2 regions of the Marinobacter liaoningensis genome follow, and region 1 is predicted to be linked to the other one. Evidence: predicted binding sites of a transcription regulator. Region 1 holds the regulator's gene; the other holds the start of a gene.
What was found. The regulator FliA, encoded in region 1, starts transcription of late flagellar genes. The targets are predictions, from matches to a motif close to CTAAAGTTTNNNNNNNNNNNGCCGNTAA.

Region 1 (7,259 bases):
TCCGACAGTTTTTCGAGAATTTCGCCAGCTTCCACGAGGAAGTCCTGGAGAATCTCGTCATCAGCATCAAACGCCATGCGAACCCCTTATCAATTCAGAAACCGAGACTGGACAGCAGATCATCGACATCGTCCTGTCCCGATACTACATCTTCACGCTCTTCAGCCTTGATCTGAGGCCCTACGCCCTGCTCCGCCGAAACCTGAGTCTCGTCAATCTGGTGCACGGTGCCGGTGATCTGATCCACATGGCTCGCCATCACCACAAGGCTGAGCATCTGTTCTTCCACTTCCTTCACCAGGGTCGTGACCTTCTGGATCACCTGCCCGGTCAGATCCTGAAAATCCTGGGCCAACAGAATTTCCGAAAGATTGTTGTACATGGTGTCGGCGTCGGTGGTCAGGCCGGCAAAGAACCGGTCGATGCGCCCGTAGAGCTCACGGAACTCGGCGGGCTGCATTTCCCGCCGGCGTAACCGTTGCCATTCATCCCGCAGTGCCGAGGCCTCATCGCGAACGGAGTGGGCAACAGGCATGGTCTCTTCCACCAGGTCCATGGTGCGGTTGGCCGCCTGACTGGTCATCTGGACCACGTACTCAAGGCGGTCGGAGGCATCAGTCATCTTCGACAGCGCTTCCTGCTGCTCGACGCTGCGTGGATCCACCTGAAAATTCCGGATTGCTTCGTGCAGGCTACGGGTCAGCCGACCAACCTCGCGGTAGAGACTTTGATCCCTGACCTCGCTGAGTTCATTGATCACGGTCATCGCCTGAGCAAAATCTCCGGCCTTTACGCTTTCGGCCAGCTCTGCGCTCTGACGCTGGAGCTGCTCAGTCACCTCCGGATCGAGGCTCCGATGGTTCTTGTTGCTATCGCTCATGAGAGCCATCCGACCTCTGATTACTGAATGCGTTCGAAGATTTTCTCAATCTTTTCCTTCAGGACCGCTGCCGTGAACGGCTTGACCACATAGCCATTCACACCTGCCTGGGCCGCCGCCACGATCTGATCCCGTTTGGCTTCGGCTGTCACCATCAGCACCGGCAGCGTCTTCAGATCTTCATCGGCGCGCACGGCTTTCAGCAGATCAAACCCGGACATCCCCGGCATGTTCCAATCCGTCACCAGAAAATCGTACTTGCCGCTTTTCAGCATCGGCAGCGCGGTGTTGCCATCATCTGCCTCGTCGGTGTTGCTGAAACCCAGATCACGCAGCAGGTTCTTGATGATCCGTCGCATTGTGGAAAAGTCGTCCACAATCAGGATTTTCATGTTCTTGTCCAATGGGACCTCCAGTTAGTAACACCCGGAATTCGTTTGACCTATGAGCTCGACATCTAGCAGGCCGCTGTTTTAAGCACTTATTGTCTGATCTTTGGTGCCCAAGTAAAGCGCCGGTTACCAAAAGCTACAGAGCGCTATGAACCAGACACACGGAGTAGGCGTCTAGTCGTCCGCTTCACGACGCCAGCCCGCAAGGCGACCACGCAACCTGAGCGCGGCCTGGCTGTGAATCTGGCTGACCCGGCTTTCACTGACGCCCAGAACGGCGCCGATTTCCTTCAGGTTCAGCTCTTCCTGGTAGTACAGGCTGAGCACCAGTTTTTCCCGCTCCGGCAACTCTTCGATGGCCTCGGCCAGATTGCGACGGAAGGCATCGGACGCCAGACCATCCAGCGGATTATCGCTGCTCTCTGCTTCTTCTATCGGCAGCTCGCCGGATTCATTGAGCTCATCCAGACTAAAAAGTCGCCCGCTGTTGGCGTCTGCAAGCGAGGCATGGTATTCGGAAAGCTCCATACCCAGTTCTTCGGCGACTTCGAGGTCCTGGGCTTCACGACCGAGACGGTCTTCAACGGCCTTGATGGCCTGGGAAATCCGGCGGGCATTTCGATGGACTGAACGGGGGACCCAGTCGCCCTTGCGGATCTCATCCACCATGGCGCCTCGGATACGGATGCCGGCATAGGTTTCAAACGTCGCACCTTTGGTCGAGCTGTAGCGTTGGGCCGACTCAAGCAGACCGATCATGCCCGCCTGCATCAGGTCGTCCAGCTGCACCGAGGCGGGGAGCCTGGCCATCAGATGAAGGGCAATTTTCTTGACCAGCGGAGCGTGCTCCTCAATGAGTCGAGAAGGACCTTTCGCGTCAGACTGCTGATAGATTCCCAGATGTTTCGCCAATGTCATGTATCCGGTGTTGATTTGACTGGATCAGAATCAGACTTCGACGAGCCGCTCCACAAAGAACTCGAGGTGTCCCCGGGGCGAGGATGGCAACGGCCAGTTGTCGACCTTGTCCGCCAGTGCCTTGATCGCAAGAGACGCCTTGGCGCGGGGGTAGGCGTCCAGCACCGCCCGCTGTCGCTGTACCGATTTCTTGACGGCTTCGTCGTACGGCACCATACCCACATACTGCAGAGCCACATCAAGGAACCGTTCGGTCACCCGGGTCAGTTTATCGAAAAGGTGGCGGCCTTCCTGCTCATTTCGCACCTGGTTTGCCAGAATACGAAAGCGGTTGGTGCCGTATTCGCGATTCATCAGCTTGATCAGGGCGTAGGCATCGGTGATGGAGGTGGGCTCATCACAGACAACGAACAGCAGTTCCTGGGAGGCCCGAAGAAAACTGACCACGGATTCGGAAATGCCCGCGGCGGTATCGACAATCAGTACGTCAATCTGATCACCCAGTTCACTGAAGGCATTGATCAGTCCGGCGTGCTCCATCGGGCTCAAATGAGTCATTCGCTGGGTGCCGGAGGAGGCCGGCACAATCTTGATGCCGCCGGGTCCGTTGACCAGTATGTCCTTGAGTTCGCACTCACCGGACAGCACGTCTGAGATGTTTCGGCTGGCCGTAATTCCGAGCAGCACATCAATGTTGGCGAGGCCCAGATCGGCGTCCAGAATCACAACCCGGCGACCTTTCTGTGCCAGGGCGATTCCGAGGTTGACCGACACGTTACTCTTGCCGACTCCACCCTTGCCGCCGGAAACCGCAATCACCTGTACCGGATTTGCTCTGCTCATGTTGATTCTTGTCTCTCGCCAGTTGTACTGAAGGCTCGTCTTGTTATTGAACGGCGCCAGCTCCGCGCGCCGGATGCCCTGGGATCCGGTTAAGGCATGTTTGCGCTCAGGCCCCTTCGGCAACCGACTGCTGTTGCTGAAGGCGTTTCAGCCGCTCCACCGCCAGCCGCACCAGAGGAATGGCTTCCGCGTGATGCAGATCCTCGGGGATTTTCTGCCCGTCCGTGTAATAAGCCACCGGCAACCCGGTTTCCATCACGAACCCCAGAGATTCCCCGAGTGTCAGGGCTTCGTCAATCTTTGTCATCACGCAGCCCGAAAGATTTGCCATCTTATAGCAATGCCAGACGGATTTCATGATACGCGGCTGGCTGGTGGCAGACACCACAAGGTGGGTACGGATATTGTGGTGGCTACGCGCCAGCTCCGCCAGCTGTTCCTGGTACCCCTTGTCCGTACTGGTCAGGCCGGCTGTATCAATCAATACCAGATGCCGGTCGGACAGTTCGTCCAGAATATCATCCAGGGAGTGGCTTTCATCCACCACCCGCACTGGCACGTTCAGGATCCGACCGAACACGAACAGCTGTTCATGAGCGGCCACCCGATAGCGATCGGTCGTGACCAGCGCCAATGAATCGGCCCCGTGTCGCAACACGTAATGTGCCGCCAGCTTGCCAATGGTGGTTGTCTTGCCGGAGCCAGTGGGACCAACCAGCGCGTAGACACCGCCCTCATCCGGCCATTCCTGGCGGGAGGTGCGGACACCGGTGGCGAGCATTTTCAGGGACTGTTTCCAGCCATCTTCCAGCCGGCCACCCTTGTGCCGACGGGACAACGAGCCGGCCAAATCGTTACTCAGACCAAACTCCTGCAAGCGTTCCGCCAGCCGCTGTTGGACCGCATTGCTGGCCGGCTTCGCTGGCTCGACCGGCCGACCACTCATCATCTCCCGCAATGAGCTGATTTCAGCCCGCATCTGAGCCAGCTCATCGGAATAACCCTGGGCGTCGCCAGCCGGTGCAGGCGTCGACGCCTCAAACCCGGAAGACGCAGCCTCGTTCAGGTCCGCAAAGGAAGCGCCAGAATACGATGCCCCCACCTTGGCCCGTTTCTCCCGCACGTCACGGATACGATCGCGGGATCGGTTCAGCTCGTCTTCAAGCCGGCGATGCTGGTCAGCCTGCATTTCGGCCAGTCGCGAGCCGTTGGTGGCGGACTCGGCCTTGTCACCCAATCGCTGGCGCGCCATGTTCTCGTCGTAGTCCAGTGCCGTCACGATTTCGACGCCACCATCAACACGACGATTGGAAAGAATCACGGCATCCGGCCCCATCTGTTCACTGACCTGCTTCAGCGCCTCTGCCATGCTCTGAGCGAAAAACCGTTTTACTTTCATACTGCCTCATCCTCCACCGGCAGCCCCCTGCGGGCGCTGGCCGCGTTGTGGTCCGTGTCGTTACTGACCGACGGACGCCACGATAGTGATCTGTTTGTTATCCGGTATTTCCTGGTAGGAGAGCACGTGCAGGCGCTCTACCCCGTAGCTCGCAAACCTTGCCAGAACCGGTCGCAATGGACCGGAAACCAACAGAATGGCGGGCTTGCCAAGCATTTCCTGGCGCTGGACGCTTTCCTGCAGGGACCGCTGCAGCTTCTCCACCATGTTCGGCTCCAGAACCAGACCGATGTCGTCCTGACCGCCGGATTGTTGACTCTGCTGAACAGACTTTAGCAATAACTGTTCCAGATCCGGATCCAGGGTGATGACCGGGATCTCCGACTCGTTCCCGCAGATACTCTGCACGATCATCCGGCGCAGGGACTGACGGGCCACCGTGGTCAGCAACTTCGGATCCTGACTCTTCGGATGAACGTTCACGATGGCCTCAGCGATCGAACGCATGTCCCGAATCGGCACTTCTTCCTTGAGAAGATTCTGCAGCACCTTGAGCAACAGGCTGATCGACACCGTGGTCGGCACCAGCTCTTCCGCCAGTTTGGGCGACACCTTCTCCAACTGGTCGAGCCACTTCTGCACTTCCTCATGACCGAGCAGCTCGTGGGCATGCTTCTGCAAGACCTGGTTCAGATGGGTGGCAACCACGGTGCTGGCATCAACCACGGTGTAACCCAGAGTCTGGGCCTGATCCTTCTTGTCCGGCTCAATCCAGCAGGCATCCAGTCCGAAAGCCGGATCCTTGCCCTGAATCCCCTCGACTTTGCCAAATACCTGACCGGGGTCGATCGCCAGTTCCCGCTCCGGGTGAATTTCAGCCTCGGCAATGGTCACACCCATGAGCGTGATCCGGTAAACATTGGGCATCAGGTCGAGGTTGTCGCGGATATGAACCGACGGCATCAGGAAGCCCAGATCCTGCGACAGTTTCTTGCGCACCCCCTTGATCCGACTCAGAAGCTGGCCACCCTGCGACTTGTCTACCAGGGGAATCAGTCGGTACCCCACTTCCAGCCCGACGATGTCGACCGTGGCGACGTCGTCCCAACCCAGCTCCTTGGTCTCTCCCGGCGCGGGCAATTGCCGGCCCGGATCACCACCACTATCCCCGCCGGGGGGCAGATCCTGCCCCGTCGAGCGCGGCATGCCGGCGGCACCGCCCCGGCCCGGGAAGACACCATCTTCCTCGACCGTCTGACGATCATGTGTCCAGATGTACCAGGCCGCTGCCGCTGCGAGGCTGCCGAGACCCAGGAAGGCCACGTGGGGCATCCCCGGAATCAGGCCAAGAATGATCAGGATCGCGGCCGCAATGGCCAGCGCCTTGGGCGCACTGAACATCTGGCTGAGAATCTGGCCGCCCATGTCCTGGCTGGAGGTCACCCGGGTGACCATGATGGCCGCGGAGGTGGACAAGAGCAGTGAGGGAATCTGGGCAACCAGGCCGTCACCGATGGTGAGCAATGCGTAACGCTGCATGGCCAACCCGAAGGTCAGATCGTGCTGCAGCATGCCGATGGCGACGCCGCCAATAATATTGATGGCAAGAATCAACAGGCCGGCAACGGCATCGCCCTTAACGAATTTCGAGGCACCGTCCATGGAACCGTAGAAATCCGCTTCCTGAGCAATCTCTGAACGGCGATGTTTGGCCTCGTCCTGGTTAATCAAACCGGCGTTCAGGTCGGCGTCGATAGCCATCTGCTTGCCTGGCATGGCATCCAGGGTAAAGCGGGCGCTGACTTCGGAAACGCGGCCCGCGCCCTTGGTGACCACCAGGAAGTTGATGATCATCAGGATGGCAAATACCACGAGCCCCACCGCGTAGTTACCGCCGATCAGCACGGCACCGAAGGATTCAATCACCTTACCCGCCGCGTCGCCGCCTTCGTGACCTTCCAGCAGCACAATGCGGGTGGACGCCACGTTCAGGGCCAGTCGCAGGAGCGTCGCCACCAGCAGCACCGTCGGAAAGGAAGCAAACTCCATGGGGCGCATGGCGTAGACACACACCAGCAGGATGACAATGGACAGCGTAATATTGAAGGTGAAGAAGACGTCCAGCAGGAACGCAGGCATGGGCAGGATCATCATGCCCAACAGCCCCATCAACATGACCGGGATGCCCAGATTTCCCCGCGTCAGGGATTTGACGTTGTTAAGGACCAATGCTCTGTCCATGCCGGACTGCTCTCCGCTAGGCTGTGCCTGAAGGGGTTTCAGGGTCGAGAATCTGACGCCGCGGCGCCGTTTCGAGGTGGTATCGCAAGATCCGTACCACTCCTTATCCGATTTCCCCAGGCTTTCTCCCGGTGTCGCCTGACGTTGCTCCTCAGATACGGTATCCTTGCGCCATTTGAACGCGCTGCAAAAACCCCGACAGATAAACCAGACACACAGGTGACCCATGCCAATCCACGAGGTTAAACATCCCCTGATCCGACACAAACTCGGCCTGATGCGCCGGGCGGACATCAGCACCAAGAATTTTCGTGAACTGGCACAGGAGGTCGGTGCCCTGCTGACGTACGAAGCCACCAAGGATTTCAATCTGCAGGAAAAGACGATTGAAGGCTGGGCCGGGCCGGTTAACGTTGAACAAATCCATGGCAAGAAAATCACCATCGTCCCCATCCTGCGGGCCGGACTCGGCATGCTCGACGGCGTTCTGAGCCTGATCCCGGTGGCCCGCGTGAGCGTAGTCGGCCAGATTCGTAACGAAGAGACCCTGGAAGCCAGCACCTACCTGGAAAAGCTGGTTGGCGAA
Region 2 (7,259 bases), 1.8 Mb from region 1:
CACGCCGGCGAGGGACAGCCCAATCGCCCCCACCAGATATCCCAAATGCAGCTTCCAGACCAGGCGAATAAGCCGGGGCCGCTGGTCCACCAGCCATTGTTCCAGCATCAACGCCAGGGCCACTGGCAGCATGTAATAGGAACCGGCAGCAAGATAGTCCCACAGCAGCGGTCGATAGGCGATCAACAGGCTTGCCTGGCTTTCGGCGACCAGCATCACCGCGGCAGCCAGGGCAAACAGGGCAATACTGGCAAAGGTCCTTCGTTCAGTCTGCAGCATGGCGAAGACCAATGCGAGCAGGGCGATCAACGCAGAGAACCCGGCAATTATCAGAGACTCCAGTGAATTTTCCACGATGAACAACACCAGATCGGCGTGGTCCATGATCGACACCTCGCCCCACAATCCGATGTCGGTGTAATCTGAAAACACCCTGAAATAGATCGGCTTATTCTGATACCCCTCGGGTAGGGAAATCGCATGCCAGGGCCACCCCTCAAAGGATCCCCGCCCCTGTGAATCGAAGGTGCCGTACTGATAGATCAGTTCACCACCGAGGTAGACCTGAACGATGATGTCGACGCTGAAGATGTAGAGAATCGGCTCCTGCCACTCACCTTCCGGAAGCGTGACCCGGTACCAGACATTTTCCCGGCCGTTGCGGGCAGGCGGATTGGAAGGGAACCCTATGCTTTGCCACTGGTCGGTGTCTGTCTCGAGGGTCCAGTACGGCACACCGTCGGCATTGAAGGTGGAATCGCCCCAGCGGTATTCCCAGCCATCGGTGACCGGCTGAGAGGCGGCAAGGACTGCGCCCGGCAGAGTAAACGCCAGCAACAATCCGATGATCAGCAGGGGACGGAGCAGATGCATCAAAGGGGCAGGCCCGCAATGTATGAGAACTGGAAGCAATTATAGGCCAATAGACCACAAACTGAGCCAGTCGGCCACTGCTGATCCCAACATTCAATCAATCCGGGATCAGCTCCCTACGCCTTCGTGGCGTCCGATCGTCCCATCACCACCAGCGCCAGCAAAGCCGAGCCGACCATCAGCAGCAACCACAAGGACAGCCGGCCAATCGACGATCTCATCCCGCCTCCACACCGAACACGCTTGCCAGCAGTGGATCCCAGGCCAGTCCCATCGGCGCGTTTTCATGCAGGGACAATAAAAACGGGGCGCGGGGATCGTAAAAATCCCTGCGCCCCGTTGGGACCGGCCATGGCCGGCCGGTTCAGGCGATCCGGCTTATTCGCCGGCTACACTGTCCAGATAGGCCTTGTCCGAAATGTTGGTCCACTGACGGACCTGACGCAGGTACTCACGCTGGGAGTTGATGATCTCCTTCGCAAGCTCATCCTTCTCCGCGGCTTCTTTCAGCAGCTTGTTGGTGGCACCGCGCAATGCCTCAATCACTTCCGGCGGGAAGGTCTTGTGCGTGACATCCGGATAATCTTCCTTCATCCGGTCCCAGGCTACGCCACTTTCGTGGGTGCTCTGGATGTACATGTCATAGGCGGCCGTGCGCATGGCAACGCGCAGAATTTCCTGCAGATCCGAAGGCAGACTGGTCCAGGTTTTCTGGTTGACCAGGAACTGGACTTCGGCGCCTGGCTCCTGCCAGCCGGAATAGTAGTACTTGGCAATCTGGTGAAAGCCCATGTTGAAATCGAGTGCCGGGCCGACCCATTCGAGGGCATCAATCGTGCCGCGTTCCAGGGCACTGTATAGCTCGCCCGGCGGAATGTTGGTCACCGCGACACCCAGCTCGGACATAACCTCACCGGCAAAGCCGGGCGTCCGCATCTTCAGACCCTGAAGATCGTCGACGGAGTTGATCTCGTCCCGAAACCAGCCACCCATCTGGTTGCCGGTGTTCCCCCCCGGGAAGGACAGCAGGCCGTAAGGCTCATACACCTTCTGCATCAGCTCCATGCCCTCACCATGGTAGAACCAGGCGTATTGCTCCGGGGCAATCATTCCGAAGGGCACCGTGGTGAAGAACATGGCGTTGGGGATAGTGCCCTTGTAGTAGTAGGACGCGGTGTGACCCATGTCGTACTGGCCATTCCGAACCAGATCAAAGATACCGAACGGCGCTTTATGCTTGTTGGAGGGGTCAATCCGGATCTGCAGACGACCATCGGACATGGTCTCGGCCATCTTGGCCATGTGTTCGACGGTTTCCCCCAGGATCGGGGAGTTGGGCCCCCAGGTCTGCGCCAGGCGCAGGGTAAATGTGTCCTCAGCCAGGCTGAGCGAACTGACAGAGAACAGCAGCGCAAACGCGGCCATTCTGAACAGGCGAGTCATCATTGTTGGCAACCTTTATCCTATTATTATGTAATGTATTTTTATTGAATCGGACTAATATTAGCTCGGCATGCCACCGCGCGCCAAGGCCTGATCCAGGCCTTGGCGCCGGACCTCAAACCTTGAACTGGCTGACCAGATCTCGCAGGCTTTCTCCCAGCCGTGCCAACTCCTGGCTCGCTTCGTTGGTCTGGGTAACGCCGGTATCGCTGCGCTGGGCGGCGTCGACGATGCGGACCACATTCTGGTTGATTTCCTCCGCGACCTGGCTCTGCTGCTCCGCGGCGGTGGCAATCTGGGTCACCTGGTCGTGAATCTGCCCAACCGATTTCTCGATGGTGCCCAGGGCGCTGGTAGCGTGATTGATCCGTTCCACCGTCTCCGACGAGCGATCCCGGGATTTGTTCATGAGATCAACCGCAGAACGGGACTCCGACACAAAGCCGTCAATCATTTCACGAATCTGGTCTGCGGACTCGGCACTGCGCTTGGCCAGTTGGCGAACTTCATCGGCAACCACCGAGAAACCTCGGCCGTGCTCACCAGCTCGGGCCGCCTCAATGGCGGCGTTCAGGGCCAGCAGGTTGGTCTGTTCCGTCACCGCGTGGATCACATCAAGCACCTGCTGGATGTCATCCGACTTCTCCGCCAGGGCGTCAATGGTGCGCGCGCTTTCCTGGATTTCCTCAGACAGTTTGTTCACCGCTCCCTGGGCGTTGGTGATGGTTTCGCCACCGTCCCGGGCCATGCGATCGGCGTCCGACGCCGCACTTTCAACCTCGTTGGCATTGCCGGAAATCTGCTGGATGGTGGCCGCCATTTCGTTGATGGCCGAGGCAATCTGGTCGGTTTCCGAGCCCTGTTCCTGAACCGAGGCGCGGGTTTCATTGGCAACCCGGCTCAGTTCCTCGGCGGCCGAGGCGACCTGGTCGGTGGTCGCCCCCACCTCGCGGATAGTGTCCTGAATCTTGACCACGAAGGCATTGAAACGACGCCCCAGCTCAGACAGTTCGTCCGTACCGTCCTCGGGCAGACGATGGCGCAGATCGCCCTCACCGTCAGCGATTTCCTGCATCATGTCGCTCACGCCCTTGAGCGGTCGGGTCACCGTGCGGCCGACGAACAGGCCGATCACCAGAGAGATGACCACAACGATCACCGTTACCACCAGAATGAATCCCAGGGTGGAGGCAATGTTGTCCTCGATTTCAGCCCGGGCGGCGGCGACTTCGCGCTCGATGTTGGTTACGTAGACACCGGCACCGATCATCCAGTCCCAACCCGGAATAATGGTGGAATAAGAGACTTTTGGCTCCTCATTGCCCGAGGCCGGATTCATCCATTCATACCCGTAATAGCCATCGCTTTGCGCCGCATCGAACAGGGCGCCCACCAGCTTCTTGAGAGTCGGATTGTTCGTTGGCCCTTCCTTGGTGGGGTCCGGCGCATAGGCCAGGTTGTAGACATCCCGGGTGTAGGCAAAGACGTAATTGGTCTTGTCGAAACGGATGGTTCTGAGACGCGACGCCGCCTCGGCCTTGGCTTCCTCTTCCGACAATTCGGGGTCGTTCTTCGCTTCCAGAACCACTGCCCGGGCGGCGTCGATCAGATTCTTGAGTCCGGCTTTCCGGGATTCCAGAAGGCTGGTTTCAAGCCGCTTGAGTTCTGCTTCACCACTGGCCTGGATCTGGCTGACGGTGATCCAGGCGATGGTCGCTGCGGTGATCAGTACCGGCACCAGGACGGCCAGCAACAATCGGGTGCGGATGCGCAGTTTGTTCAGCACGTTCATTACAACGATCCTCGGGGATTGGGTAGAGTTATGGATTATCCACAGAGATGCGTTGAGCACTGTTCCAGTTTGTTAAGACCGGTTTACGCACGAAACAGTGAAGGTCGTGCGTGTTGACACTAGACTGGTACTGTCCACGCATATTCAGCTAATTAGGGTATCGACGGTATTGTCCAATTCTTGAGCGCGGTTTCGACCAATGTCTTAGTGCCAGGGTTCTAGCATGAAGCACCTGTACCTGATCCGACACGCCAAATCCAGCTGGGCCGACGACACACTGCGCGACCGGGCGCGGCCCCTGAATGCCCGGGGGCAAAGCCAGCTGGCACCCCTGGGCCGGGCCCTTGCTCATCACGGTGGTTTCGGTGGCCAGGTTTACGCCAGTTCAGCAACGCGGGCGCAGGCGACACTTGAGGGCATCCTGCCGGCCGCATTCCCCCCGGAGCGGGTACACGTCTGCCCCGATCTCTACACCTTTGATTTCCGTCGTCTCGCAGAATGGTTACAGGACCGGGATGGGCAAGGCGCGATTGCGGTCATTGGCCACAACCCGGCCCTCCTCGAGCTGGCCCAGTGGCTGCTAAAACGCCCGCCCGAGCAACTTCCAACGGCCAGTTTCGTGCACATTCGCATTCCTGTTCGCCACTGGCACGAACTGGCCGGGGGCAAGGGCAAACTGGAAACGCTCCTGACACCCATCCAGTTCAGCTATACCCATTTCGCCCGCAAACTGAAAAAGCGACCGGATACCGACGGCGCCCGACCGGGCAGGGATATTCCTGCAGCACTCCAACACCAGCTGGCGCTCATGCAACAGCTGACACCGGGGGTGATCATAGGACTGGATGACGAGTTTCTGCACCAGTACCGCATTGCCATTCGCCGCAGCCGCGCCATTGCCGAATCAGTTCAGGAAGTGACCAACAACAAACTGCTGGCCAAGGCCATCAAGCAACTGAAACGGAACGCAAACGCGACCAGTCGACTCAGGGATCTGCACGTATTCCTGCAACAGCTGCCATGGTTATGTTCCGCCAATGATGAACTGCGCACCGCATTGCAGACCTATTTCGAGAGAGAGGCGGATGACGAACACCAACAGCTGGTAAAAAAACTGACCGGCAAGCGCTACCTCAAGAGCCTCACCGACTGGCAGGACCGGATAGAGTCCCGAAAACTGGAAAAACTTGCCGCATCACTGAGCCATAAAGACATCCGAAAGACCGCCCGGCGACGTATGGATGAAATCAACAAACTGACTGCGATGCTGACCAGCGTCTCGCCCGATGAGGATTTCCATCGACTGCGCAAACGGTTGAAACGGACGCGCTACCTGATGGAACTCGACAGGGCGGGCTGGAAGCAGCCCCTGAAGGTTCTGAGAGAGCGCCAGAAACATTACGGCCATTTCCAGGATCTGCACGTTCAGATCGAGTTGCTGGAACAGTTCCGGGGCGACGCCCCGGAGATTCTTCCGGCGGCCCTGGGCGCTCTGAAAGCCAGGCTGGAACAGCAAAAAGCAGACGTCCGAAAGCAGATACTGGCCCTTGGAGGACTTGATGGAGCCCCGATATGACACCCTGTTCTACGACGGTCGCTGCCCACTGTGTGCCCGCGAGATCCGAACTCTGCGCAAGCTTCAGGATGGCAACCTGATCTTCGCGGACATCCACGAACAGCATGGCAACAACCCGCTGGTGCCAGACCACGAGGATCTGCTTCGCCGCCTTCACCTGATGACCCCGTCCGGGGACTGGGTAACCGGTCTGCACGCCAATGTGCGCGCCTGGTCACATACCACTGTGGGCTTCCTGTTCAAGCCCCTGCTCTGGCCTTTGGTCTTCCCCATTGCCTCGCGAATTTACGAGAACTGGGCGGACCGCCGGTACGAGCGAAAGTACGCCTGTGCCATCGGCGCCAACGACCACGGTCATCAACCCTGAAATCCGACCTGCTCCAGATTGGGTGGGCGATAACCCGGATCGAGACGCCAGCGATCCTTCACCGATGGGTGGATCGTGGTCTCAACATCGGCGACTTTCAGGGGTCTGATCAGCGGTTGGGAAAACCGGAAAATGTGCCGCCGGGAATTGTGCAGTTTCGCCCGAGCGTCCGGCCTGGCCGCAGCCGGCAGGTGCGGCTCGATCTCCAGGCCCGCCGCCCTCGCCTCCTGCACCATCCAGTCCAGGGCAATGTCCGAGGCAAACAGACCGCCCTCGTCCGCCGGATACCCGCCACCGATGTCGCTGTGAGAACCGGCAAACCACACCTGTTTCAGATCGAGCCCCGGCCTCGGGCGCCACAGGGTGGGTTCGAAATCCTCCCGGCGTTCATCAATGGCAAGTGCGTGTCGCGCCACCCGAACGTTACTGCCGAGTTTGGTGTCATAAAACTCGTCCTTACGATCAAACAATCCCAGCAATGAAAACGGCACGCCGAGTGCACCGACCGTGTCCCACACCCCGACAAAATGAATCTCGCGGGACGGATGACTGTGCTCAGCCCGGAATTTCAGGGACTCCGCACCGGCCGGCGCATACTCCTTGCCCGTTTTCTTGTAGTGGTCAAAGGCTTTCTGGATAAGCCGCGCATCGGGCCGCTTGAGGATGCCACAGTTATTGATAAGGCCACACAGGGAACGCACCGTGTAGGCACCTCGGCTAAAGCCAAAGAAATACAGTTCGGTGTCGGGCTCATAGTTCTGAACGATGTAGCGGTAGGCATCCATGATGTTCTTGTGAATGCCCCGGCCCGTTGCACCACCAATCACGGCGTTGTAGTAGGAGCCAATGCCCCAGTCGTAAAACACATGCTGGGGCCAGCCCCTGGCGGTCAGCGGGCTGATGGCCCGGGCCATTCGCAGAACATTGGTGGGAACGTCTTTATGCAGGTCTTCTTCGGGACGATTCCAGGTGCCGTCAGCACAGATGACGAGGCGCTCGACCATGGCAGACTCCTTTGCCACCAGAGTGATCAGAGTTTGACCAGATTATAGCTTATGGCTGATGGTCCGGCGGCGCAGCCTGGTCGCATTTCTTGCAGTCCAGCTCGAAACCCAGCATGGATTGCCGACCCTCTCGCGTCATCACCCAGGGCCTGTTAACCCAGGGCGGGTCATGGCGCACATGCTGGTTGTGACCGCACGCCAACT

Region 2: KZO34_RS11875 (methyl-accepting chemotaxis protein) is a predicted target of FliA. The motif match lies at 4,266-4,293, and genes of this name have one in related genera.

Annotation. Positions count from the first base shown of each region.
Region 1 is NZ_JAHXKI010000002.1:257,075-264,333, forward strand. It holds gene KZO34_RS03455 (chemotaxis protein CheA) at 1-77, opposite strand, end outside; gene KZO34_RS03460 (protein phosphatase CheZ) at 95-880, opposite strand; gene cheY (chemotaxis response regulator CheY) at 901-1,284, opposite strand; gene KZO34_RS03470 (RNA polymerase sigma factor FliA) at 1,447-2,190, opposite strand; gene KZO34_RS03475 (MinD/ParA family protein) at 2,221-3,033, opposite strand; gene flhF (flagellar biosynthesis protein FlhF) at 3,140-4,432, opposite strand; gene flhA (flagellar biosynthesis protein FlhA) at 4,493-6,673, opposite strand; gene upp (uracil phosphoribosyltransferase) at 6,900-7,259, shown strand, end outside.
Region 2 is NZ_JAHXKI010000002.1:2,080,988-2,088,246, reverse strand. It holds gene KZO34_RS11885 (GGDEF domain-containing protein) at 1-873, opposite strand, end outside; gene KZO34_RS11880 (TRAP transporter substrate-binding protein) at 1,252-2,316, opposite strand; gene KZO34_RS11875 (methyl-accepting chemotaxis protein) at 2,432-4,108, opposite strand; gene KZO34_RS11870 (CHAD domain-containing protein) at 4,332-5,684, shown strand; gene KZO34_RS11865 (thiol-disulfide oxidoreductase DCC family protein) at 5,668-6,051, shown strand; gene KZO34_RS11860 (DUF2235 domain-containing protein) at 6,042-7,055, opposite strand; gene KZO34_RS11855 (DUF3565 domain-containing protein) at 7,105-7,259, opposite strand, start outside.